2 regions of the Streptomyces sp. NPDC088706 genome follow, and region 2 is predicted to be linked to the other one. Evidence: riboswitches for the same ligand, from Rfam matches in the RefSeq annotation. Region 2 holds a riboswitch; the other holds the start of a gene.

Region 1 (11,409 bases), on a different contig from region 2:
TCTGGAACGAGCTGGTGACCCGGGAGACCTCGATGGTCGCGAAGTTCTACCAGACGGTCTTCCGCTACGAGACCGAGGCGGTGGTCTCCGCCGACTTCGACTACCAGACCCTGCACCTGGACGGCCGCCCGGTGGCCGCCCTGCACGGGGTCGGCCAGTCGCTGCCGCGCGACCGGGGCCCGCACTGGATGACGTACTTCGAGGTCACCGACGTGGACGAGTCGGCCGCCCGGGTGGTGGAGCTGGGCGGGCGCGTCCTGCGGCCGCCGCGGGAAGGGGCGAGCGGCAGGCTGGCGACGGTGGCCGATCCGGAGGGCGCGGTCTTCACGATCGTACGGACGTCCGAGGGCTGACCGCCCTCCCGCCGGTCGCCCGGAGCCGACGCCCCTTCGGGGGAGGCCTCAGCCCTCGGCGGCGACCGGCAGCACGTCCGGGGAGAGCGTGCCCGCGCGGGCCGTCTCCGCGGTCAGCCGGCGACGGTGGTGGCGTCGGCACAGCACCTCGTAACCGACCTCGCCCGCCTGCCGGTTGACGTCCCCGACGACGACCTGGGCGCCCTCGACGACCATCTCGCCGTCCACCGTACGGGCGTTGTGCGTGGCGCGGGCGCCACACCAGCACAGCGCCTCGACCTGGAGTGCCTCTATCCGGTCGGCCAGCTCGATCAGCCGCTGGGAGCCGGGGAAGAGCTTCGTGCGGAAGTCGGTGGTGATGCCGAAGGCGAAGACATCCAGGCCCAGATCGTCGACGACCCGGGCCAGCTGGTCGATCTGGACCGGGGCGAGGAACTGCGCCTCGTCCACGATCACGTAGTCGACCCGGCCGCCGCGGCTGACCCGGTCGACGATGTGCGCGTACACGTCCATGCCCTCGTCCGCCTCGACCGCGTCGGTCACCAGGCCGAGACGGGAGGAGAGCTTGCCCTGGCCCGCCCGGTCGTCCCGGGTGAAGATCACGCCTTGGAGCCCGCGCGCGGAGCGGTTGTGACCGATCTGCAGGGCCAGCGTGCTCTTTCCGCAGTCCATGGTTCCGGAGAAGAACACCAGCTCGGGCATGAGGGGTCGAGCACCTTTCACAGCGGCAAGGGGGAGACGTTCGGCGGAGAAACGCGGTTACGAGCGTACTTCGAGCAGCGGGACGAGCTGTTCGACGGGGGTCAGGGAGCCGTGCATGCCGACCATCGCCGACTCGTGCGGCTCGTTGACCGACGCGGTGATGACGACGTCGTCATGGGCGGCGGCGACCACATCGCCGATCCGGCCGTACACCCGCTCGTCGACGACGGGCCCGAACCAGCCCGCCGCGATCGCCTCGTCCCGGCTCGCCACCCAGAACTGTTCGCCGAGCACCTCGCGCCAGACCGCCAGGACGTCCCCCTGGGCGCCGGGCACCGCGTAGACGTGACGGGCACGGCCCTCGCCGCCGAGCAGGGCGACGCCCGCACGCAGCTCCCAGTCCTCGTCGAAGTCGATCCGGGACCGCTCGTCGAACGGGATGTCGATCATGCCGTGGTCGGCGGTGATGTAGAGCGCGGAGCGCGGCGGGAGCTGTTCGGCGAGGCGCCGGGCGAGCCCGTCGACGTACATCAACTGGCCGCGCCAGGCGTCGGAGTCGACGCCGAAGCGGTGGCCCTTGCCGTCGACCTCGCTGTAGTACGTGTAGACGAGCGAGCGGTCACCGGCGGCGAGGCGCTGGGCGGAGACGTCCATCCGCTCCTCGCCGGAGAGCCGGCCGAGGAAGGAGCCGCCGCTGAGCGCGACCTTGGTGAGCGGGGTCTGCTCGAAGTCCGGGGAGGAGACCTGTGCGGTGTGCACGCCCGCCGCGTCGGCGAGCCGGAAGACCGTGGGGTAGGGCTGCCAGACCTTCGGCGCGGTGAACGGCTTCCAGCGGAGCTGGTTCATCAGCGCGCCGGTCTCCGGGTTGCGCACGGTGTAGCCGGGCAGGCCGTGCTCGCCGGGCGGCAACCCCGTACCGACCGAGGCGAGCGAGGTCGCGGTGGTGGAGGGGAAGCCGGCGGTGATGGGGCGGCCCGTGCCGCCGCGCGAGGTGGGGAGCAGGGAGTGCAGGAAGGGCGCCTCGTCCGGGTGGGCCTTGATCTGCTCCCAGCCGAGGCCGTCGATCAGGAAGACGCAGTTGCGGTCGGCGGGCGTCAGTTCGCCGATGGTGGCGGTGAGGCCCTCCACCCCCTGCCCGGCTGCGAGCGTCGGCAGCAGGTCGGCCAGCGAGCCGCTGCCGTACGCGGGGACGGGGGCGGTGTCGAGAGCGAGCGGGACGGGGTCCTGCCAGGCGGGCTGGGCCATCACCGGCCGGTCGCCGCGGTGGCGGCCGTGGCCTCGGAGAGCGACTGGGCGAAGGCGAGGGTCTGACGGACGGCGTCCGGTCCGTCCCCGGCCTCGCTGACGCGCAGGCTCAGGTCGTCCGCGGTGGAGCTGCCCGTGTAGCCGTGGTCGGCCTCGCAGTTGGCGTCGCCGCAGGCGGCGGGCTCCAGGTCGATCCGGGACACCGCGCCCCAGCCGATGGTGAGGACGACCTCGCGGGGCAGCGTGCCCGGAACGTACTTCTCCGGGTTGGCCACCACCCGGCTGACCACGACCGAGGAGATCCGCTCCAGCTTGACCGACTCGGTGGAGGTGGTGGCGTACGGCGTCGGGGAGCTGGTGTCGGCGGCCTGCTCGTCGGTGTGGCTGACGATGAAGCGGTGCTCGGTCAGGACGAGGACCGTGGCATGGCGACGGACCTCGTTGGAGTCGAAGGTGGTCTCCTGGTGGACCAGGTACGAAGCGACCGGCTCCCCGCCGACGGCGGCCTCGACCGCCTCGGCCACGAGGGCCGGGTAGTAGCCGCTGCGCTCGATCGCCGCGCGCAGCCCCTGGGTCGTCGTACCGGTCTTTGCCATGTGCACCATCCTACGGGGGGCCGGTGGCTGCCTGGGACCTGTCAGTAGTTCGGGAGGCGGCGCGGGCCCAGGTCGCCGCGCGGGGGCGGTGGCGCCAGCCGGACGCTCGCGCCGAGCACGGTGAGGCCCTGGGGGGCCACGACCACCGGTTCGAGCGCCACGGAGACCACTTCGGGATGGTCGTCGACGAGGCGGGACAGCCGCAGCAGCAGCTCCTCCAGGGCCGGGGTGTCGACGGGCGCCGAGCCACGCCAGCCGAAGAGGACCGGGGCCGCCTTGATCGACCGGATCAGCTCGGCGGCGTCCCGGTCGGTGGCCGGAACCAGCCGGTGCGCGGTGTCGCCGAGCAGCTCGGAGGGGGCGCCCGCGAGACCGAACGAGAGGATGGCCCCGGCGGCGGCGTCGATGGACGCCCGTACGACCGTGTCCACGCCGCGCGGGGCCATGGACTGGACGACCGGGAGGAGTTCGGCGGGCTTGCCGAGGAGCTCGGTGAACTCCCCGTACGCCCGGCGCAGCGCGTCCTCGTCGGCGAGGTCGAGCCGTACGCCGCCGAGGTCGGCGCGGTGGCGCAGGTGGGGTGCGGTGGTCTTGAGCGCCACCGGGTAGCCGAGGCGGGCGGCCGCGGCGACGGCGGCCCCGGGGTCCGGGGCAGGCAGCGTGGGGCGTACGGGGATGCCGTAGCGGTCCAGCAGCTCGCGGGCCTCGTCGTGGGTGAGGGGGCGGCCGCGCGGGTCGGGGGCGGTGCCGAGCAGGGTGTCGATCAGGGCGGCCGTGCCGGGCTCGTCGATGGTGTCGTCGAGGAACTCGGGCACCTTGCCCTGGGTGGCCGACTGGCGCCGCCACTGGGCGTACTTCACGGCCTCGGCCAGCGCGCGTACGGCGCGTTCGGCGGCGGGGTAGGCGGGGATGCGGCCGGGGGGGTCGGTTGCTTCGGCTGCGGTTGCTGCGGTTGCTGCGGTTTCGGTTGCTGCGGTTGCTTCGGCTTCGGTTGCTGCGGTTGCTTCGGTTGCGGTTGCTTCGGTTTCGGTCTGCGTGGGGGCGGCCGGGGTGGCCGTGGTGGCTCCGGTGGGTGTGCCCGACGTGGCGGAGGGCTGGGCGGCGAGCGTCGTGGGTCGGGTGCGCGGTGCGGCCGTGCTGCTCGCGGCGGCCAGCGCCTCCGCGAGGCCGCCGATCTCCACGTGGACGACGGCGACCGGCTTGGCCGGTCCCCCGGCGGCGGCTCCGCGCAGGGCGGCGGCCAGCACCTCGCCGTCGCCGGTCTCGGCCTCGCCGTTCTCGCCCACCCACGGGATGGCGGTGACGATCACGGCGTCGCAGGTGCCGTCGGCGAGCGCCTCCGCCAGCGCGTCCCGGAAGTCCTGCGGGGAGGCGGCGGTGGTGAGGTCGATCGGCGGGCGCGGGCGGAGGCCCTCGGCGAGGCAGGCGTCGTAGGTCAGGAGGCCGAGGGACTCGGAGTTGCCGAGGATCGCCACCCGGGGGCCGGCCGGGAGCGGCTGGTCGGCCAGGAGCAGTCCGGCGTCCACCATCTCGGTCACCGTGTCGACCCGGATGACGCCCGCCTGCCGCATCAGGGCGGAGACGGTGGCGTCGGGGATGCGGCTGACCGGGACGGCGTGACCGGGCGGGTTGGTGCCGCTGTGCCGGGCGCCCTTCACCACGACGACGGGCTTCACGGCGGCGGTGCGGCGGGCGAGGCGGGTGAACTTGCGGGGGTTGCCGAGCGATTCGAGGTAGAGGAGGGCGACGTCGGTGTCCTGGTCCTCGAACGAGTACTGGAGGAAGTCGTTGCCGGAGACGTCGGCCCGGTTGCCCGCGGAGATGAACGAGGAGAGGCCCGCGCCGCGCCGGTGGAGACCGGAGAGGAGGGCGATGCCGATCGCGCCGGACTGGGTGAACAGGCCGATCCGGCCGCGCGCGGGCGACTCGGGGGCGAGGGAGGCGTTCAGCCGGACGGAGTCGGCGGTGTTGATGATGCCGAAGGCGTTGGGGCCGATGATGCGCATGCCGTACGAGCGGGCCTGGCGGACCAGTTCGCGCTGGAGCTCGCGGCCGGCGGAGCCCCGCTCGGCGTATCCGGCGGAGAGGACGACGAGGCCTTGGACGCCGTGTTCGCCGCAGTCCGCGACGGCTTCGGGGACCCGGTGGGCGGGGACCGCGATGACGGCGAGGTCGACCTGCTCGTCGATCTCGCCGAGCGAGCGGTGGGCGGGCACCCCGTCGAGGGTGGCCGGGCCCTCGTCGAAGGCGCGGTTCACGGCGTAGGTGCGGCCGGTGAAGCCGGCGGCCAGCAGGTTGCGCAGCACCGTACGGCCCACTCCCCCGGGCGTGCGGCCGGCGCCGATCACCGCGACGGAGCCGGGAGCGAGGAGGCGCTGCACCGAGCGGGCCTCGGCGCGCTGCTCGCGGCCGCGCTGGACGGCGAGGGACTTCTCGGTGGGTTCGAGGTCGAGGGTGAGATGGACGGAGCCGTCCTCGAAGGTGCGCTGCTGGGTGTAGCCGGCGTCCCGGAAGACCTTGATCATTTTGTTGTTGGCGGGGAGCACCTCGGCGGCGAACCGTCGGATGGAGCGCTCGCGGGCGACGGCGGCGATGTGTTCGAGCAGTGCCGAGGCGACTCCGCGGCCCTGGTGGGCGTCCTGGACGAGGAAGGCGACCTCGGCCTCGTCGGCGGGGGCGGAGGCGGGCCTGCCCTGCTCGTTGATGCGGTCGTAGCGGACGGTCCCGATGAACTCACCGCCGATCGTGACGGCCAGCCCCACCCGGTCGACGTAGTCGTGATGGGTGAAGCGGTGCACGTCCCGGTCGGAAAGGCGGGGGTACGGGGCGAAGAACCGGTAGTACTTCGACTCGTCGGACACCTGCTCGTAGAAGCTGACCAGCCGCTCGGCGTCGTCCGTGGTGATCGGCCTGATGCGCGCGGTGCCACCGTCGCGGAGCACCACGTCCGCTTCCCAGTGGTCGGGGTACGCCTGATGCGGACTCTGCTCCGGGGTGGGCTCCATGGGCAAAGCCTACGGCCGGCATCCCGGTCGCGGAGGGATCGGTACCGGGGCAGTGTGAGGACGACCGGGTGGAGGCCGGCCGGAGGGAGACCGGGCACAGCATTGCGCACCGCGTGAGAGACTGGTCTAGACAACCGTTGACATGTGAAGGGCAGAACCATGGCTGAGCGCCGCGTAAACGTCGGTTGGGCCGAGGGCCTGCACGCCCGCCCCGCTTCCATCTTCGTCCGTGCCGCCACGGCTTCCGGCGTCCCGGTGACGATCGCCAAGTCCGACGGCAACCCGGTGAACGCCGCCTCCATGCTCGCGGTGCTCGGCCTGGGCGCGCAGGGTGGCGAGGAGATCGTGCTCTCGTCCGACGCGGACAACGCCGAGGCCGCTCTGAACCGTCTGGCGAAGCTGGTCGCCGAGGGCCTCGAAGAGCTTCCCGAGACCGTCTGACGATCCCGGGGCCGTACAACGGCGACGGACCTGAGCCGTGGTTCCGCTGTGGGGGACCACGGCTTCTTCGTTATTTCTGACACCGAAGCGTCGGCCATTGCAGGCCCTATTCGGGCAGCACGAATGAAGCCCTCGGAAATTACTTCTCTTTGTATACGGCGTCCTTGTTAATGACGGACACCCGCGATGTTTACGCCATGTTGCGAAGAACTCACCCGGGGCGGCGGAGCCGCGCGCCGGCCGGGACGGTCCGGGCGGCGCAGCCGGTGGGCGCCGACGGCTCGTTCCGCGTGCTGGGCGGTCAGCGCCCTGGCCCGTTCCGCGTCGCCGCGCGCCACCGCGTCCACGATGGCCCCGTGCTCGACCCAGGAGTCGACCGGGCGAGCCGGCTGCTCGACGGCGTACATCCATGCGATCTTGTGTCTGAGCTGGGTGAGCAGGGCGATGAGGCCAGGACTGCCGGAGGCCTGGGCGAGGGTCTCGTGGAACCATCCGCCCAGCGACCGCAGATCCTCCCCCTCCCCCCGGCGGGCCCGCTCCTGGCCCAGCCTGACCAGCCCGCGGAGCACCTTGAGGTGCGCTTCCGTGCGGCGCTGGGCGGCCCGGGCGGCGCCGAGCGGCTCCAGGAGCATCCGCACCTCCAGCAGGTCGGCGGCCTCCTGCTCGGTGGGCTCGGCGACACAGGCCCCGGCGTGCCTGCGGGTGACGACGAAGCCCTCGGACTCCAGGGTGCGCAGCGCCTCGCGCACCGGGACGCGGGAGACCCCGTACCGCCGTGCCAGCAGCTCCTCGGTGAGGCGGCTGCCGCGCTCGTAGACACCGGAGACGATGTCGTCACGGATCGCCGTGCATACCGAATGCGCGGGAATGCGCATGTCCGAACCTCCGCCTTAATCCCCGCGAAACGCGGCCGGCCGACGCCTGTTCCGTGACTCTATTGCAATCCGCAGCAATTTCCGATGGCAGGCCGGAATTGATGGATATCTTCTGGCCGGAGGCCGGGGACGGAGATGTCGGTCACGGCGGTTTCCCGGCGCATGGCCGAAGGCCCCGGCGGGAAACCGGGGCCTTCGGGCGGGGAGGCCGCGCGAGGCGGGGTCAGACGTTCAGGCCGTGCGAGCGCAGGTAGGCGACCGGGTCCATGTCCGAGCCGTACTCCGGGGTGGTCCGGGCCTCGAAGTGCAGGTGCGGGCCGGTGGAGTTGCCGGTGGAGCCGGAGAGGCCGATCCGCTGGCCGGAGGTGACGCTCTGACCGACGGAGACGCCGATCGAGGAGAGGTGGCCGTACTGGGTGTATGTGCCGTCCGTCATCCGCAGCACGATGTTGTTGCCGTACGCCCCGCCCCAGCCGGCCTCCACGACCGTGCCGGCGCCGACCGCGACGACGGAGCTGCCGGAGGCGGCCTGGAAGTCCACGCCGGAGTGGCTGCCGGAGGACCAGAGCGCGCCGCCCGACTTGTAGCCGGTGGTGACGGACGAGCCGGCGACCGGGAGGTGGAAGGCGTTCAGACGGGCGCGCTCGGCGGCGCGGGCGGCCCGGGTCTTCTCCTCGCGGACCTCCTCGGCGCGGGCGTCGGCCTCGCGCTGGGCCTCCGCCTTCGCCTTGGCCTTCGCGGCCTTGACCTTGGCCTCGGCGGCCGCCTTGGCCTTCGCCCTCGCCAGGGCCTCGGCCTGCTCGTGCTGCACCTGGGCCTGCGCGTCGATCTGCTCGGCGAGCGTGGCATCGAGGGCGATGGCCTGGGCGAGGCCGCTCTCGGCGGCCTTGGGGGTCTCGGGGTCCGCAGCGGCGGCCGGGGAGGCCAGGGAGCCGAGGACTCCGGTGGTGGCCAGGGCCGCGATGCCGGCGGCCTGGGCGCCGCGGCGCGTCAGGCGGCTCGGGGCACGGTGCTTCCCGGTGGCACGGGTGAACGCCATGGAGGAGCTGGTTCCTTTCCTTCCTTCTCGCCTACCGGGTTAGCTGACGGGTTCGGAGCAGGAAGGTCTCCTACGGATTCCCACGCCGGGTCGCGGCACGGGCTTCCGATTCACCCCAGGGACTGCGTGGGTCCCCGGCTCCCCAGGCTCGCGCCTGACAGGGACTCGGCGATGGCTGCCCGGCGCCGCGGATGCGGCATACGGGTGACGGACAGCCGGGCCGACGCTAGGCGGGCAGACTTCCCACCACCAAGCGGACAAGGGGATTTGTCGCGCATCCCACAGGGCGAAGAGTCACTCTCTCCTGCAAAGGGGATGAAAAGGACCTGGCGAATATAAGGGAGGACCCCGGCGAATCCTTGTCCGCCGGGGTCCTCTTCGTTCTGATGTGTGCCGACGGTGCGTCAGCCGCTGACGACGGTCACCTCTCCGATGCCGAGCGCCTTCACCGGCTCCGCGATCTGGGCCGCGTCGCCCACCAGGACCGTGACCAGTCGGTCCACCGGGAAGGCGTTGACCACGGCCGCGGTCGCCTCCACGGTGCCCGTCTCGGCGAGGCGGGCGTAGAGCTGGGCCTGGTAGTCGTCGGGCAGGTGCTGCTCGACCTGGTCGGCCAGTGTGCTCGCCACCGAGGCGGCCGTCTCGAACTTCAGCGGGGCGACGCCCACCAGGTTCTGCACGGCGCTCTCGCGCTCGGCGTCGGTCAGCCCCTCGGCCGCCAGCGTCCGCAGGACCGTCCAGAGGTCCTCCAGCGCCGCGCCGGTGGACTCGGTGTCCACCGAACCGCTGATGGCGAGCATCGCCGCGCCGCCCGCGTCGGGGCCGCTGGAGCGCAGGACCTGGGCGAAGGCCCGTACGCCGTAGGTGTAGCCCTTCTCCTCGCGCAGCACCCGGTCCAGCCGGGAGGTGAGCGTGCCGCCCAGGCAGTACGTGCCGAGCACCTGCGCGGGCCACACGCGCTCGTGCCGGTCGGCGCCGATGCGGCCGATGAGCAGCTGGGTCTGGACCGCGCCGGGGCGGTCCACGATCACCACACGGCCGGTGTCGTCGGCGGTGATCGGCGGGACCGGGCGGGCCCGGCCGGCGTCGCCCGACCAGTCACCGAGGGTGTCGGCGAGCAGGGCGTCCAGGTCGATGCCGGTGAGGTCGCCGACGATCACGGCCGTCGCGGTGGCCGGGCGGATGTGGGCGTCGAAGAAGGCCCGCACGGCGGCGGCGTCGATCCGCCGCACGGTGTCCTCGGTGCCCAGCCGCGGGCGGGACATCCGGGCGGTGGCCGGGAAGAGCTCCTTGGAGAGCTGCTTGGCGGCGCGCCGGGACGGGTTGGCCTGCTCGTGCGGGATCTCGTCGAGGCGGTTGCCGACGAGCCGCTCGATCTCGCTCTCGGCGAAGGCCGGGGCGCGCAGGGCCTCGGCGACCAGGCCGAGCGCCTTGGCCAGCCGGGAGGCCGGGACCTCCAGGGAGACCCGGACGCCGGGGTGGTCGGCGCCCGCGTCCAGGGTGGCGCCGCAGCGCTCCAGCTCGGCGGCGAACTCCTCGGCGCTGTGCTTGTCGGTGCCCTCGGAGAGCGCGCGCGACATGATCGTGGCCACGCCGTCCAGGCCCTCGGGCTCGGCGTCCAACGGCGCGTCCAGGAAGATCTCCACGGCGACGACCTGCTGGCCGGGGCGGTGGCAGCGCAGCACGGTCAGCCCGTTGGGCAGGGCGCCGCGCTCGGGCGCGGGGAACGCCCACGGCCGGGCGGTGCCCGGGGTCGGCTGCGGGTGGTACTCCATGGCTACTCCAGTCACGGCGGCGTCGCTCACTTGTCCGCCCCCTCGGGCTCGTCGGTGCCTTCGGCCTCGTCGGCCGGCTCGATGGGCTCGTAGACCAGCACCGCCCGGTTGTCGGGGCGCAGGGCCGCCCGGGCCGCCTCGCGCACCTCGTCCGCGGTGATGTCCAGGACGCGTCCCACCGCACTCAGAGCGAGCTGCGGGTCGCCGAACAGGACCGCGTAACGGCACAGTTCGTCGGCGCGGCCCGCGACCGTCCCCAGCCGGTCCAGCCACTCGCGCTCCAACTGGGCCTGGGCGCGCTCCATCTCCTCCGGGGTGGGGCCCTCCTCGGCGAACCGGGCCAGCTCCTCGTCGACCGCGGTCTCGATCTGCTCCACCTCGACCCCGCCGGAGGTCTTCACGTCCAGCCAGCCCAGCGAGGGCGCCCCGGCGAGCCGCAGCAGCCCGAAGCCGGCCGCCACCGCCGTACGGTCGCGGCGGACCAGCCGGTTGTGCAGCCGGGAGGACTCGCCGCCGCCCAGCACGGTCAGCGCCAGGTCGGCCGCGTCACAGGCGCGGGTGCCGTCGTGCGGGAGACGGTAGGCGGCCATGAGCGCGCGCGCCGGGACCTCCTCGTGGATCACTTCGCGCAGCTGCTCGCCGATGGTCTCGGGCAGGGTGCCGTCGCGCGGCGAGCGCTTGCCGTCGTGGGACGGGATGGAGCCGAAGTACTTCTCGACCCAGGCCAGGGTCTGCTCGGGGTCGATGTCCCCGACGATCGAGAGCACCGCGTTGTTGGGCGCGTAGTACGTACGGAAGAACGCGCGGGCGTCCTCCAGGGTCGCCGCGTCCAGGTCGGCCATGGAGCCGATCGGGGTGTGGTGGTACGGGTGGCCCTCGGGGTAGGCGAGGGCGGTGAGCTTCTCGAACGCGGTGCCGTAGGGCACGTTGTCGTAGCGCTGGCGCCGTTCGTTCTTGACGACGTCGCGCTGGTTCTCCATGGACTCCTCGTCGAGCGCGGCGAGGAGGGAGCCCATACGGTCGGCTTCCAGCCAGAGGGCGAGCTCCACCTGATGGGTGGGCATGGTCTCGAAGTAGTTGGTCCGCTCGAAGCTGGTCGTCCCGTTGAGCGAGCCGCCGGCCCCCTGGACGAGCTCGAAGTGACCGTTCCCCTTGACCTGTCCCGAGCCCTGGAACATCAGGTGCTCGAAGAGATGAGCCAGACCGGTGCGTCCCTTGACCTCGTGGCGCGAGCCGACGTCGTACCAGAGGCAGACCGCGGCGACCGGGGTCAGATGGTCCTCGGAGAGCACCACACGCAGGCCGTTGGCCAGGCGGTGCTCGGTCGCTGTCAAGCCGCCGGAGCCGGCCTGTGCTGTGGCCGTGTGACCCATGGGCA
Region 2 (11,409 bases):
ACGACCAGCGGCTGGACCGGCGCGTCGCCGTGAAGCTGCTCCGCCCGGACCGGGTCGCCGGGCCCACCGGCGGCGACGCCCCCGACGAGCTGCGCAGCCGGTTCGTCCGCGAGTGCCGGGTCACCGCGCAGGTCGACCACCCCGGCCTGGTCGCCGTCCACGACGCGGGCAGCGACGGCGACGACCTCTATCTGGTCATGCAGTACGTGGAGGGCGTCGACCTCGCCGACCACCTGGCCGAGCGGGACACCTACCCCTACCCCTGGTCCTGGGCCGTCGCGGTCGCCGCCCAGCTCTGCGCCGTCCTGAGCGCGGTGCACGCCGTGCCGATCGTCCACCGCGACCTGAAGCCCCGCAACGTGATGGTCCGGCCCGACGGCACCGTCACCGTGCTCGACCTCGGTGTCGCCTCCGTCCTCGACACGGACACCACCCGCCTCACGCACACCGGCACACCCATCGGCTCCCCGGCCTACATGGCCCCCGAGCAGGCGATGGGCGGCGCGGTCGGCCCGTACACCGACCTGTATGCCCTCGGGGTCCTCCTGCACGAACTGCTCAGCGGGGACGTGCCGTTCGCCGGGTCCACCGCGCTCGGTGTCCTGCACCGCCACCTCTACGAACCCCCGGTCCCGGTCCGGCAGATCCGGCCCGAGGTCCCCGTGCCGCTGGAAGCGCTCGTGCTGCGGCTGCTCGCCAAGGACCCGCAGGAGCGGCCCGCCGCCGCGCAGGAGGTGTACGAGGAGCTGGTCCCGCTGCTGCCGGGGCACGGCACCCCCACCGGGCCGCTCGACCCGACCCGTCCCTTCCTGCGCCCGCACGCCCCTTGGCCGGACCGGGCCGCCACCCCGGCCACCTCGCCCGTACCCGCGTCCGTGTCCCTGCCGGCGCAGGCCCAGGCGGGCGCCACCCCGTGGCCCGCCGTCGCCTCCCTCCTCTCCCCGGCCCCCCCGGTCCCCCCGCTCGCACCGCCGGCCCCCTTCACCCCGCCGCCCGCGCGGCCGGACGTCGCCCAGGCCGTGGACGAGGTGAAGAAGCTGCTCGGCGAGGGCCGGATCACCCAGGCCGTGGACACCCTCGGCGCCATCCTCCCGGCGGCCGCCGCCGAGCACGGCGAGCACTCCCCGGTCGTCCGCATCCTGCGCAAGCAGTACGCGGCGACGCTGATGGACGACGGGCAGTACCGCCGCGCCCTGCCGGAGCTGCGCCGCCTCGCGGCGGACCGCACCGCCGAGAGCGGACCGGCCGACGCCCAGGTCCTCCAGTTCCGCTACGACGCCGCCCAGTGCCTGGAGCAGCTCGGCGAGGCCACGGCCGCGCTCGGCGAGTACCGCACGGTCCTCCCGTACTACGAGAACGCCTACGGACCGGTCACCACCGACCCCGGCCGGGCTCTCGACATCCGGCACCGCATCGGGCAGCTGCTCCTGGCGGTCGGGGACCACACGGCGGGCCGGGCCCAGTTCCAGGCCCTGCTGTACGACGCCGAGCGGACCTACGGGCCGCACCACCCGCTCTCCCTCGACCTGCGTCGCCGCCTCAGCCACCAGAGGGACGTCCGGGACGGCTGACCGCGCGGCCACCCCGCCCCACATCCCCGACTCCTCCCGAATCGTTGGTCGAATCAGTGGCACCGATCACATCCACTGCCTACCATCGATCACCGCAAGGCTTGTGCACCGATGCACAAACTCTCCACGGGAGGCTCCTTTGCACCGCCGTCGTCGCACCGCGCTCGCCGTCCTCGCCGCCACGCTGCTCGCGGCACCACTCCTGGCCGCCTGCGGCAACGAGGCCCACCCCGGTGCCGCGGCCGTCGTGGGCGGCGAGCGGATCGAGGTCGCGGCGGTCCAGGCCCAGGCGGCCGACGTCCGCGCCGCCCAGGAGAGCTCACCCGAGGCGGCCCAGCTGGTCAACAAGTCGGGCCAGCTGAGCCGCGCCAAGCTGCACGGGCTGATCTTCGGCCGGATCCTGGACAAGGCGGCCGAGGACGCCGGAGTCACCGTCACCCGCAAGGAGATCCAGGAGGCCCGGACCGCGAGCCGCGACCAGGCGGGCGGCGAGGAGCAGCTGCGGGCGATGATGCTCCAGCAGCGCTGGGTCGCCCCGGACCAGATCGACGGCGACATGCGCCAGGAGGTCCTGCTCCCCAAGCTCGCCAAGGCGCTCGGCGCGGACCTCGGCACGCCCGCCGGACAGCAGGTCGTCGGTGAGACGCTGACCAAGGCGTCGAAGCAGCTGAAGATCGACGTCAACCCGCGCTTCGGCGCCTGGGACGACCGGAAGATGCAGCTCGGCACCTACCAGGCGCCGTGGATCACCCAGGTCACCGAGTTCGCCCCGCAGGACCCGCAGGCGGGCGCCTGAGCCGCCCGCCTGAGCCGGGGGTACGCCGGGTAGGTTCACGGGGTGAACGCTGAAGCCTCCGGCGACCCCGGCCGTATCGTCCTGCTCACCGCCAGCCACCGGGTCGCGCCCGGCCTGCTGTCCTGGCCGGCCTGGCAGACGCTGCACGCCGCCGACCAGGTCCTGTGCGCCGGCCCGGACCACCCCCAGCTGCCCTACCTGCGCGAGGCGGGCGTCCACGTCGAGCACGCGGCGCCCTCCGCCGACGAGTTGGTCGCCGCCTGCGCGGGCGGTCGCACCGTCGTGGTCCTGGCCGGCGGCGAGGGGAACCAGCCCCTCACCGACGGCCTGGCCCGGCTCGGCGGCTCGGGCCGGGTGGCCATGCCGGACCTGGAGCTGCTCCCCGGCTCCTACGACCTGCCCGGCGCCCGCCTGCTGGACCTGGTCCAGGTCATGGACCGGATCCGCCGCGAGTGCCCCTGGACCTCGCGCAAGACGCACCGGGGCCTCGCCAAGTACGCCATCGAGGAGGCGTACGAACTGGTCGAGGCGATCGAGGACGGCGACCGGGACGAACTGCGCGAGGAGCTCGGCGACGTCCTGCTCCAGGTCGTCCTCCACGCACGCATCGCACAGGAGGACCGCGAGGAGCCGTTCGACGTGGACGACGTCGCGGGCGGCCTCGTGGAGAAGCTGATCCACCGCCACCCGCACGTCTTCGGCGACGAGAGCGCCGAGACCCCGGAGGACGTCCACGCGCACTGGCTCCGCACGAAGGCGATCGAGAAGCAGCGCACCTCGGTCACCGAGGGCGTCCCCCTCGGCCAGCCGGGCCTGGCCCTCGCCGCGAAGCTCGGCAGCCGCGCCCGTACGGCCGGACTCGACGTCCCCCTCCCCACCGGCGACACCATCGGCTACGAACTCCTCGCCCTCGCCGTGGCCGCCGAGGCGGCCGGCACCGACCCGGAGGCGGCCCTGCGCGCGGCGGCCCGCGCCTACCGCGACGCGATCGTGGGGGCGGAGGGCGGCGCGGCTTAGTACGGTGACCTGAGGGGCCGTACGAGGGGCGGGGGACGGGCGTGGACGCCGAGTTGCAGACGCTGGTTCGGGCGACGGCGCGGATCATCGGGAGTCACGACCCGCAGGCGTACCTGCTCATGTCCGAGGCCCTGCGGAGCGCCGAGAACGGCTTCCTGCGGATGCGGTTCGGCGACCTGCGGGGAACGCGCTTCCGCGCGGACAGCGTGGAGGCCCAGCTGGTGGTGCGCGAGATCCTGCACGAAGTGAGGCGCACGGCCCCTTCCGTGTACGAGGAGCTGCAGGCCATCGCCGACGCCTTCGCCGAGGACGAGGCGGCGCGCGCGGTCGCCGGCGGCCAGACACGCGCCGCGGCTCCGCCCCCTCCCTCCGCCCGCGCCACCACCAACTCGGTCCTGGACGGCGCCTTCCACGCCCCGGTCGTCCAGGCCGGTACCGTCTCCGGCGGCGTGAACACGTACTACGCGCAGCCCGCCCATCCGTCCCTGCCGCAGATCACCGAGTGGCCGCGGCTGGACGTGGCCGATCCCGTCGCCTGCGGCGTACGGAGCACCCGGCGGCTGCACGGCGAGCCGGGGCTGCCGCGGTACGTGGAACGGGACTGCGATCGTGAGCTGGACGCCCGGGTCGCCGAGGCGGCGCGATCGGGCGGCCTCGTGGTGGTGACCGGGGCGCCGCTCTCCGGCAAGACCAGGACGGGGTGGGCCGCCCTGGCGACCAACCTGCCCGGCACGACGCGGGTCTTCGCCCCGTCGGCCGGGACGGATCTGCGGGGGCTTCCCGCACTGTTGCGCGGGCGGGGCGAGCAGAGCTGTGTCCTGTGGCTGGACGACCTGGGGAGCCATCTGGGGGAGCAGGGGCTCACCCCGGCGCTCCTCGCGGACCTCGTGCGGCTGCGCGTTCCCGTGGTCGCCACGATGGAGGACGAGGTCTACGACGCCCGCCGCTTCGGTACCTCGGACCGCGCCCGGGTGCTCGAAGGCATCCGGCCCGTCGAGCTGAACCGGGTGTGGAGCGACGGCGAGCTGCGGCGCCTCGCGGACCGGACCGAGGATGCCCGCCTGCGGAGCGCCGGGCTCTGGCGCGGAGCGCATACCGTGCCCGAGTTCCTCACCGTCGGCCCCGATCTCGTCGAGGAGTGGCGCCGGGCCGGCCGACGGGGCCGGCATCCGCGCGGCCATCTGCTGGTGCGCGCCGCGGTCGATCTCACGCTGTGCGGAGTGCCCGACGGGCAGGTCTCCGCCGAGGTGCTCCGCAGGGCGCAGAGGCTCTATCCGGAGGCGTTCGCGTCGGCCGAGGCCGAGCCGTTCGAGGCCGGGCTCGCCTGGGCCGCCGAGATGCGGTACGGGGTGAGCGGGCTGCTGGTCCCCGGGGAGAAGGAGGAGACCTGGGGCGTCTTCGGCGCTCTGCTCGCCGACGCGGTCGACCGGCCGGACCGTCCGCCGGTGCCGCTCGCCGTGTGGATGTTCGCGCTCACCACCGTCGAGTCGAACGGCGCGCGCTCGGCGATCCGGTCGAACGCCCATGTGCACCTGGTGGACCGGGCCGGGAACGACCCGCAGGCGGCGGCGGTGCTCGCCCGGATCAACGGCACCGTCGGCGACCTCGAGACCGCCGAGTACTGGTACCGCAAGGCGGCGGACGCGGGCCACACCGAAGCGGCGGCCGGCGCGGGCGAGCTGATGATGACGCGCGACGCGGAGGCGGAAGCCGTCCCGTACCTGGAGATGGCCGCCGAGGCCGGCATCGTACGGTCGCAGTACTACCTGGGCATGTTGCTGGCCGACCGGGCGCAGAGCTGGCTGACCCGGGCGGCGGAGGCCGGGCACCCGCTCGCGGCGCGGGCCCTGCCCGCACTGCGTACGGTCACCGGCACCCCGCCCGATACCGTCGAGGAGTGAACGACACCCCCGCCTGCCCCCACACCCCCGGCCCCCCCGAAGCCGCCCCCGAACTCTTCACCTGGGAGTTCGCCACCGACCCCTACCCCGCCTACGCCTCGCTCCGCGAGCACAGCCCCGTGCACCGCACCGCGCTGCCCAGCGGGGTCGAGGCCTGGCTCGTGACCCGGTACGGGGATGCCAGGCAGGCGCTCGCCGACGCGCGGCTCTCCAAGGATCCGGCGAACCACGCCGGGTCCGCGGCGGCCAAGGGGAAGACGGGCATCCCGGGGGAGCGCAAGGCGGAGCTGATGACGCATCTGCTCAACATCGATCCGCCGGACCACACCCGGCTGCGCCGGCTCGTCGCCAAGGCGTTCACCCCGCGCCGGGTCGCGGAGTTCGCGCCCCGCGTGCAGGAGCTGACGGACCGGCTCATCGACCGGTTCGTCGAGGAGGGGAAGGCGGACCTGATCCACGACTTCGCCTTCCCGCTCCCCATCTACGCCATCTGCGACCTGCTCGGCGTCCCGCGCGAGGACCAGGACGACTTCCGGGACTGGGCGGGCATGATGATCCGCCATGGCGGCGGGCCGCGTGGCGGGGTGGCCCGGTCGGTGAAGAAGATGCGCGGCTACCTCGCCGAACTCATCCACCGCAAGAGGCAGGAGCCGGGCGACGACCTGATCTCCGGGCTGATCCGGGCCAGCGACCACGGCGAGCACCTCACGGAGAACGAGGCCGCCGCGATGGCCTTCATCCTGCTGTTCGCCGGTTTCGAGACGACGGTCAACCTCATCGGCAACGGTACGTTCGCCCTGCTGCGCCACCCCCAGCAGCGCGCCCGGCTGGAGGCCTCCCTGGCGGCGGGGGAGAGCGCGCTGCTGGCCACCGGGATCGAGGAACTGCTCCGGTTCGACGGCCCGGTGGAGCTCGCGACCTGGCGGTACGCCACCGAGGCGCTGACGCTCGGCGGGCAGCAGATCGCGGCCGGGGACCCGGTGCTCGTGGTGCTGGCGGCGGCGGACCGGGACCCGGAACGGTTCGCGGATCCGGACGCCCTCGACCTCTCACGGCGGGACAATCAGCACCTCGGTTACGGTCACGGAATCCACTACTGTCTGGGAGCGCCGCTGGCCCGGCTGGAAGGCCAGGCCGCGGTGGCGACGCTGCTCAGACGCCTCCCTGGACTGCGACTTGCGGCGGAACCTGCCGATTTGCGCTGGCGTGGCGGGCTCATCATGCGCGGACTGCGCACCTTGCCCGTGGAGTTCGAGCCGGGGCGCCGTCTCGAACAAGGTGACACGCTGTCACCTCTGTGACTTTCACGTGATCTCCGCTGCATCGACTTGTGACATACGTTCGAGTCCCGCTAGGTTCACGGTTCGACGCGTCGGCCGCCGTTCACCGGTTGCCCACACGTCACTTGCGCCACAGCTCCCGGTGCGCGGCAGTGCCGCGCGCGGCAGCTTCCTGTGCTCAACGGCTTCACGCTCCTCAGTTCCTGCTTGTCAGTCGCACGGAAGGCATATCCCATGGGCTCCGCGAACGGCAGACACCGCCGCCCTCGTCAGGCACCCGCCATCGTCGTCGCCGCAGGCGTGACCGGATCGGCCATCGCCATGCCGCTCCTCGGCGCGGCAGGCGCACACGCAGCCGACGCCACCACCTGGGACCGGGTCGCGGAGTGCGAGAGCGGCGGCATGTGGAGTGCCGACCTCGGCAACGGCTACTACGGCGGGCTCCAGTTCTCGCAGGAGACCTGGTCGGCGTACGGCGGCACCGCCTTCGCGGAGCGGGCCGACCTGGCCAGCCGCTCGCAGCAGATCTCCGTCGCGGAGAAGGTCCTGGACGACAAGGGACCGCAGGCGTGGCCGAGCTGCGCGGTGATCTCCGGCCTCGCGGTGGACGGCAGCCTGCCCGGTGTCGACCCCGGCACCGTGCCCTCCGCCGATCCCACCCAGGACCCGGCGACCGCCCCGGCGGACGAAGCGGACGAAAAGCCGGAAGCCGGAAGTTCCGGCAACACGGACTCCGTGGACAAGGCCAGGAGGACCGGCGAGGGCGACAAGGCCGCCAGAGGTGAGAGGGAGGGCGGCAGCGACACGCCCGACCCCTCGGGCGGGACCTCCGCACCTCCGTCCGCCGGAAGGACCGGAGCCCCCGGGTCCTTTGACGCCTCGCAGCCCCCCGCCTCCGCCCCCGACCCCTCGCGGGACGCCGACCGCACCGGCGGCAAGCACCGGGGCGCCGCGGCCCCCGAGGAGCCCGGCGCGTCGGGGCGGGAGGGCGGTCCCCGTGAGTCCGGCCGGCACGCCTCGCGGGGCGAGGGTGACGCGCGGGACGGCGACGCGGTCGCCGAGGACGGCTACACCGTGCAGCCCGGGGACAACCTCTGGGCGATTGCTGACGCACAGAAACTTCCCCAGGGCTGGACCGGTCTGTACGAGGCCAACAAGGACCTCCTGGGCTCCGACCCGGACCTGATCCTGCCCGGACAGAGCCTGGAACTGGGGCTGGAGCAGAGCGCCGGGAAGAGCGTCGCGGAAGGCGCCGAGGAGTCCGCAGCCAACTGACGAATTCGGGAAAAAGCCGCAAAATCGCGGGTAGTTCAGAGGCCTATGCCCACTTATGCGTAAGTGAGACATGGGTCTCTTTGCTGCAACTGGCGTGTTGCGCCCGCCAGCTCGCCGCAGAACCCCTCCGACCTGCGGAAACGATCCGTCAGGGTGAGCAAGTAAGCGCCGATTGGACTAGTATGTCCATCTTTGAATGTCGGGGTTGCCTGTGTTTACGGTCGGAACCGCTCGCACCGCGGGCCCCGTCGACCGTCACGCCGAATCCTGCCGTCGGTCGAAGGGAACAGACGCGTGAAGCGCCGTAGGCAGGAGCGGGGGACCCAGGTAGGCCGCCGGGTCCGGACGGCCTCGTCGAAGGACGGGGGCGTACGGGAACGGCTTGGGGTGAAGTCGCGCGCAAGGTCGTGCGACCGGGCAACTCATCAGCCCGAACCCGACAGCTCACCTCGTAGGCGTCGGTGAGGAGATCCGTTCCATGCTGCTGAACAGCAAGGGCAAGCACCGCCGCCCCTCGAAGACCGTCCGTCTCGCCACCCTGGCCGGCGTCGCCGGTGCCGCCGTCGCCGTCCCGCTGATGGGCGCGACCAACGCCTCCGCCGCCTCCGTCGAGACCTGGGACGCCGTCGCCCGGTGCGAGTCCGGCGGCAACTGGTCCATCAACACCGGCAACGGCTACTACGGCGGACTGCAGTTCTCGCAGTCGAGCTGGGCCGCCGCCGGCGGTACGCAGTACGCCTCCCGCGCCGATCTGGCCTCCAAGGACCAGCAGATCGCCACCGCCGAGAAGCTCCTCGACATGCAGGGCCCGGGTGCCTGGGCCTGCGCCGGCGCAGGCGGCCTCACCAACGACGGTGTGGACCCGGGCGTGAACACCGGCTCCGGCTCGTCCGCGAGCAAGCCCGAGCAGGCGCAGCCCGAGCGCAAGGCCGAGCAGCCCACCACGCGCAGCGAGCAGCGCACCGCCCCGGCCGTCCCCAAGGCCGAGAGCTCCAAGAAGACCGTCACCACCCCGACCGGTGAGAAGGTCAAGAAGGGTGACGGCGAGTACAAGGTCAAGGCCGGCGACACCCTCAGCAAGATCGCTGACAAGGAAGACGTCAAGGGCGGCTGGAGCAAGCTCTTCAAGCTCAACGACGACATCGTCAAGGAAGCGGACCTGATCTTCCCGGGTCAGCAGCTCCACCTGAAGTAACAGTCGGCTCTCCTCCCCGGCGGGAGGGGGTCCGGCGGCACCCTCCCTCGCACGGCTCCCCGGCCCGGCGCGCTCTCCCCCCGTGCGCGCCGGGCCGGGGTCCGTCCGTGGCGGAGGAACGCGCGGATCCGGCCCGCGGATGCGTTCACCTCTTGTCACCAACGCTTGTTACCGCCCAGTAGATTTCTGGAGATTCGTCCCGTGATGCGGGCCCTTGGGTCCTTTTTCGTCCCAGGGGACGGGCGGTCGGCCGACTGACGCGGCCGGGCCGGTTAGGCTCGTGTCGCAAGGCCACAGTGACCCTGCACAACCAGCGTCATATCCCAGAAGGAGATGCCTCGTGCCGTCCATCGACGTCGTCGTAGCCAGGGAAATCCTCGACTCCCGGGGCAACCCCACGGTCGAGGTCGAGGTCGGCCTCGACGACGGCAGCACGGGCCGTGCTGCCGTTCCGTCCGGCGCCTCCACCGGTGCGTTCGAGGCCATCGAGCTCCGCGACGGTGACCCCAACCGCTACCAGGGCAAGGGCGTCGAGAAGGCCGTCCTCGCCGTCATCGAGCAGATCGGCCCGGAGCTCGTCGGGTACGACGCCACCGAGCAGCGCCTCATCGACCAGGCGATGTTCGACCTGGACGCCACCGAGAACAAGGCCTCGCTCGGCGCGAACGCCATCCTCGGCGTCTCGCTCGCCGTAGCGCACGCCGCCTCCGAGGCGTCCGACCTGCCGCTCTTCCGCTACCTCGGCGGCCCGAACGCGCACCTGCTGCCCGTTCCGATGATGAACATCCTGAACGGCGGCTCGCACGCCGACTCCAACGTGGACATCCAGGAGTTCATGATCGCCCCCATCGGCGCGGAGTCCTTCTCCGAGGCCCTGCGCTGGGGCGCGGAGATCTACCACACGCTGAAGAAGGTCCTCAAGACCAAGGGCCTGTCCACCGGACTCGGCGACGAGGGCGGCTTCGCCCCGAACCTGGAGTCCAACCGCGCCGCCCTGGACCTCATCGTCGAGGCCGTCAAGGAGGCCGGCTACGTCCCGGGCCGCGACATCGCGCTCGCGCTCGACGTCGCCGCGTCGGAGTTCTACAAGGACGGCGTCTACGAGTTCGAGGGCAAGTCCCGCTCGGCCGCCGAGATGACCGAGTACTACGAGGAGCTCGTCTCCGCGTACCCGCTGGTCTCCATCGAGGACCCGCTGTACGAGGACGACTGGGCCGGCTGGAAGGTCATCACCGACCGCCTGGGCGCCAAGGTCCAGATCGTCGGCGACGACCTCTTCGTCACCAACCCGGAGCGCCTGGCCCGCGGCATCGAGGAGGGCTCCGCCAACGCCCTGCTCGTCAAGGTCAACCAGATCGGTTCGCTGACCGAGACCCTGGACGCCGTCGAGCTGGCCCAGCGCAACGGCTTCAAGTGCATGATGTCGCACCGCTCCGGCGAGACCGAGGACGTCACCATCGCCGACCTCGCCGTCGCCGTGAACTGCGGCCAGATCAAGACCGGCGCCCCGGCCCGCTCGGACCGCGTCGCCAAGTACAACCAGCTGCTGCGCATCGAGGAGATCCTCGACGACGCCGCGGTGTACGCGGGCCGCTCCGCCTTCCCGCGCTTCAAGGGCTGACCCGTAGCGTCAAGACGGTAGCCTCCGTCCGTCCCCGCACTCGGTCCCGTACCGTGTGCGGGGACGGACGTGCGTAACGGGGAGGCGGGAGACATGGCCGGGAAGGACCGCGACCGGTTCTCCACCGCGACCAGGCTGCGACTGCTCGGCGAGCAGACCGCGGCCCGCGTGTACCGCTCCCAGAACCGCCGCCAGGCCCGCCGCTCCCGGCTCACCGGCCGGGCCGCCTTCCTGGCGCTGGTGGTCTGCTCCCTGGTGGTCGCGCTCGCCTACCCGATGCGTCAGTACGTCTCCCAGCGCGACGACATCGCCGAGCAGGAGCGGCTCGCACAGCAGGCCGAGGCGCGCGCCGAGGAGCTGCGGGACGAGAAGGCGCGGCTCCAGGACGACGCGTACATCATGCGACTGGCCCGCCAGCACCTCCATTACGTCCTCCCCGGGGAGACCGGCTACACCGTGGCCGACCCCGACGCGGCGCAGGACCGTCGTGGGGAGCCGGGCGACAGCCGACTCCCCTGGCACTCCAACCTCTGGGACGGCGTGGACAGCGCCGACCGTGACGACCGCGACTGACCCCCGTACGTACCACCTCTTTCCGCCCCGACGAGCTTTCGACGAGCTTCCGAGCAGAACCAAGGCAGGCATGGAAACGCCCCCTCCGCAGACCGAGTCCACCCAGCCCACCGACGCGGACATCGCCGCCTTCGAGCAGCAGCTCGGCCGCCCGCCGCGCGGCCTGCGCGCCATCGCGCA

The links. A riboswitch is a leader RNA that binds a small molecule or an ion and turns the genes downstream of it on or off. The one in region 2 is predicted to bind cyclic di-AMP.
Positions count from the first base shown of each region.
Region 1: it holds a riboswitch for cyclic di-AMP, as region 2 does, so the genes downstream of both, ACIQAK_RS22510 (M23 family metallopeptidase) here and ACIQAK_RS25060 (transglycosylase family protein) in region 2, are expected to answer to the same signal.

Region 1 covers NZ_JBIVLW010000010.1:125,273-136,681, forward strand. Annotated here, with positions in the region: gene ACIQAK_RS22475 (VOC family protein) at 1-353, shown strand, start outside; gene ACIQAK_RS22480 (thymidine kinase) at 402-1,055, opposite strand; gene ACIQAK_RS22485 (nucleotide pyrophosphatase/phosphodiesterase family protein) at 1,113-2,300, opposite strand; gene ACIQAK_RS22490 (DUF5998 family protein) at 2,300-2,896, opposite strand; gene ACIQAK_RS22495 (GNAT family N-acetyltransferase) at 2,938-5,901, opposite strand; gene ACIQAK_RS22500 (HPr family phosphocarrier protein) at 6,061-6,342, shown strand; gene ACIQAK_RS22505 (GntR family transcriptional regulator) at 6,510-7,217, opposite strand; gene ACIQAK_RS22510 (M23 family metallopeptidase) at 7,441-8,256, opposite strand; cyclic di-AMP (ydaO/yuaA leader) riboswitch at 8,271-8,437, opposite strand; gene ACIQAK_RS22515 (pitrilysin family protein) at 8,661-10,031, opposite strand; gene ACIQAK_RS22520 (pitrilysin family protein) at 10,058-11,409, opposite strand, start outside.
Region 2 covers NZ_JBIVLW010000013.1:82,429-93,837, forward strand. Annotated here, with positions in the region: gene ACIQAK_RS25030 (protein kinase domain-containing protein) at 1-1,571, shown strand, start outside; gene ACIQAK_RS25035 (SurA N-terminal domain-containing protein) at 1,711-2,367, shown strand; gene ACIQAK_RS25040 (nucleoside triphosphate pyrophosphohydrolase) at 2,410-3,384, shown strand; gene ACIQAK_RS25045 (tetratricopeptide repeat protein) at 3,426-5,285, shown strand; gene ACIQAK_RS25050 (cytochrome P450) at 5,282-6,586, shown strand; gene ACIQAK_RS25055 (transglycosylase family protein) at 6,800-7,840, shown strand; cyclic di-AMP (ydaO/yuaA leader) riboswitch at 8,131-8,313, shown strand; gene ACIQAK_RS25060 (transglycosylase family protein) at 8,319-9,035, shown strand; gene eno (phosphopyruvate hydratase) at 9,376-10,656, shown strand; gene ACIQAK_RS25070 (septum formation initiator family protein) at 10,750-11,229, shown strand; gene ACIQAK_RS25075 (DUF501 domain-containing protein) at 11,300-11,409, shown strand, end outside.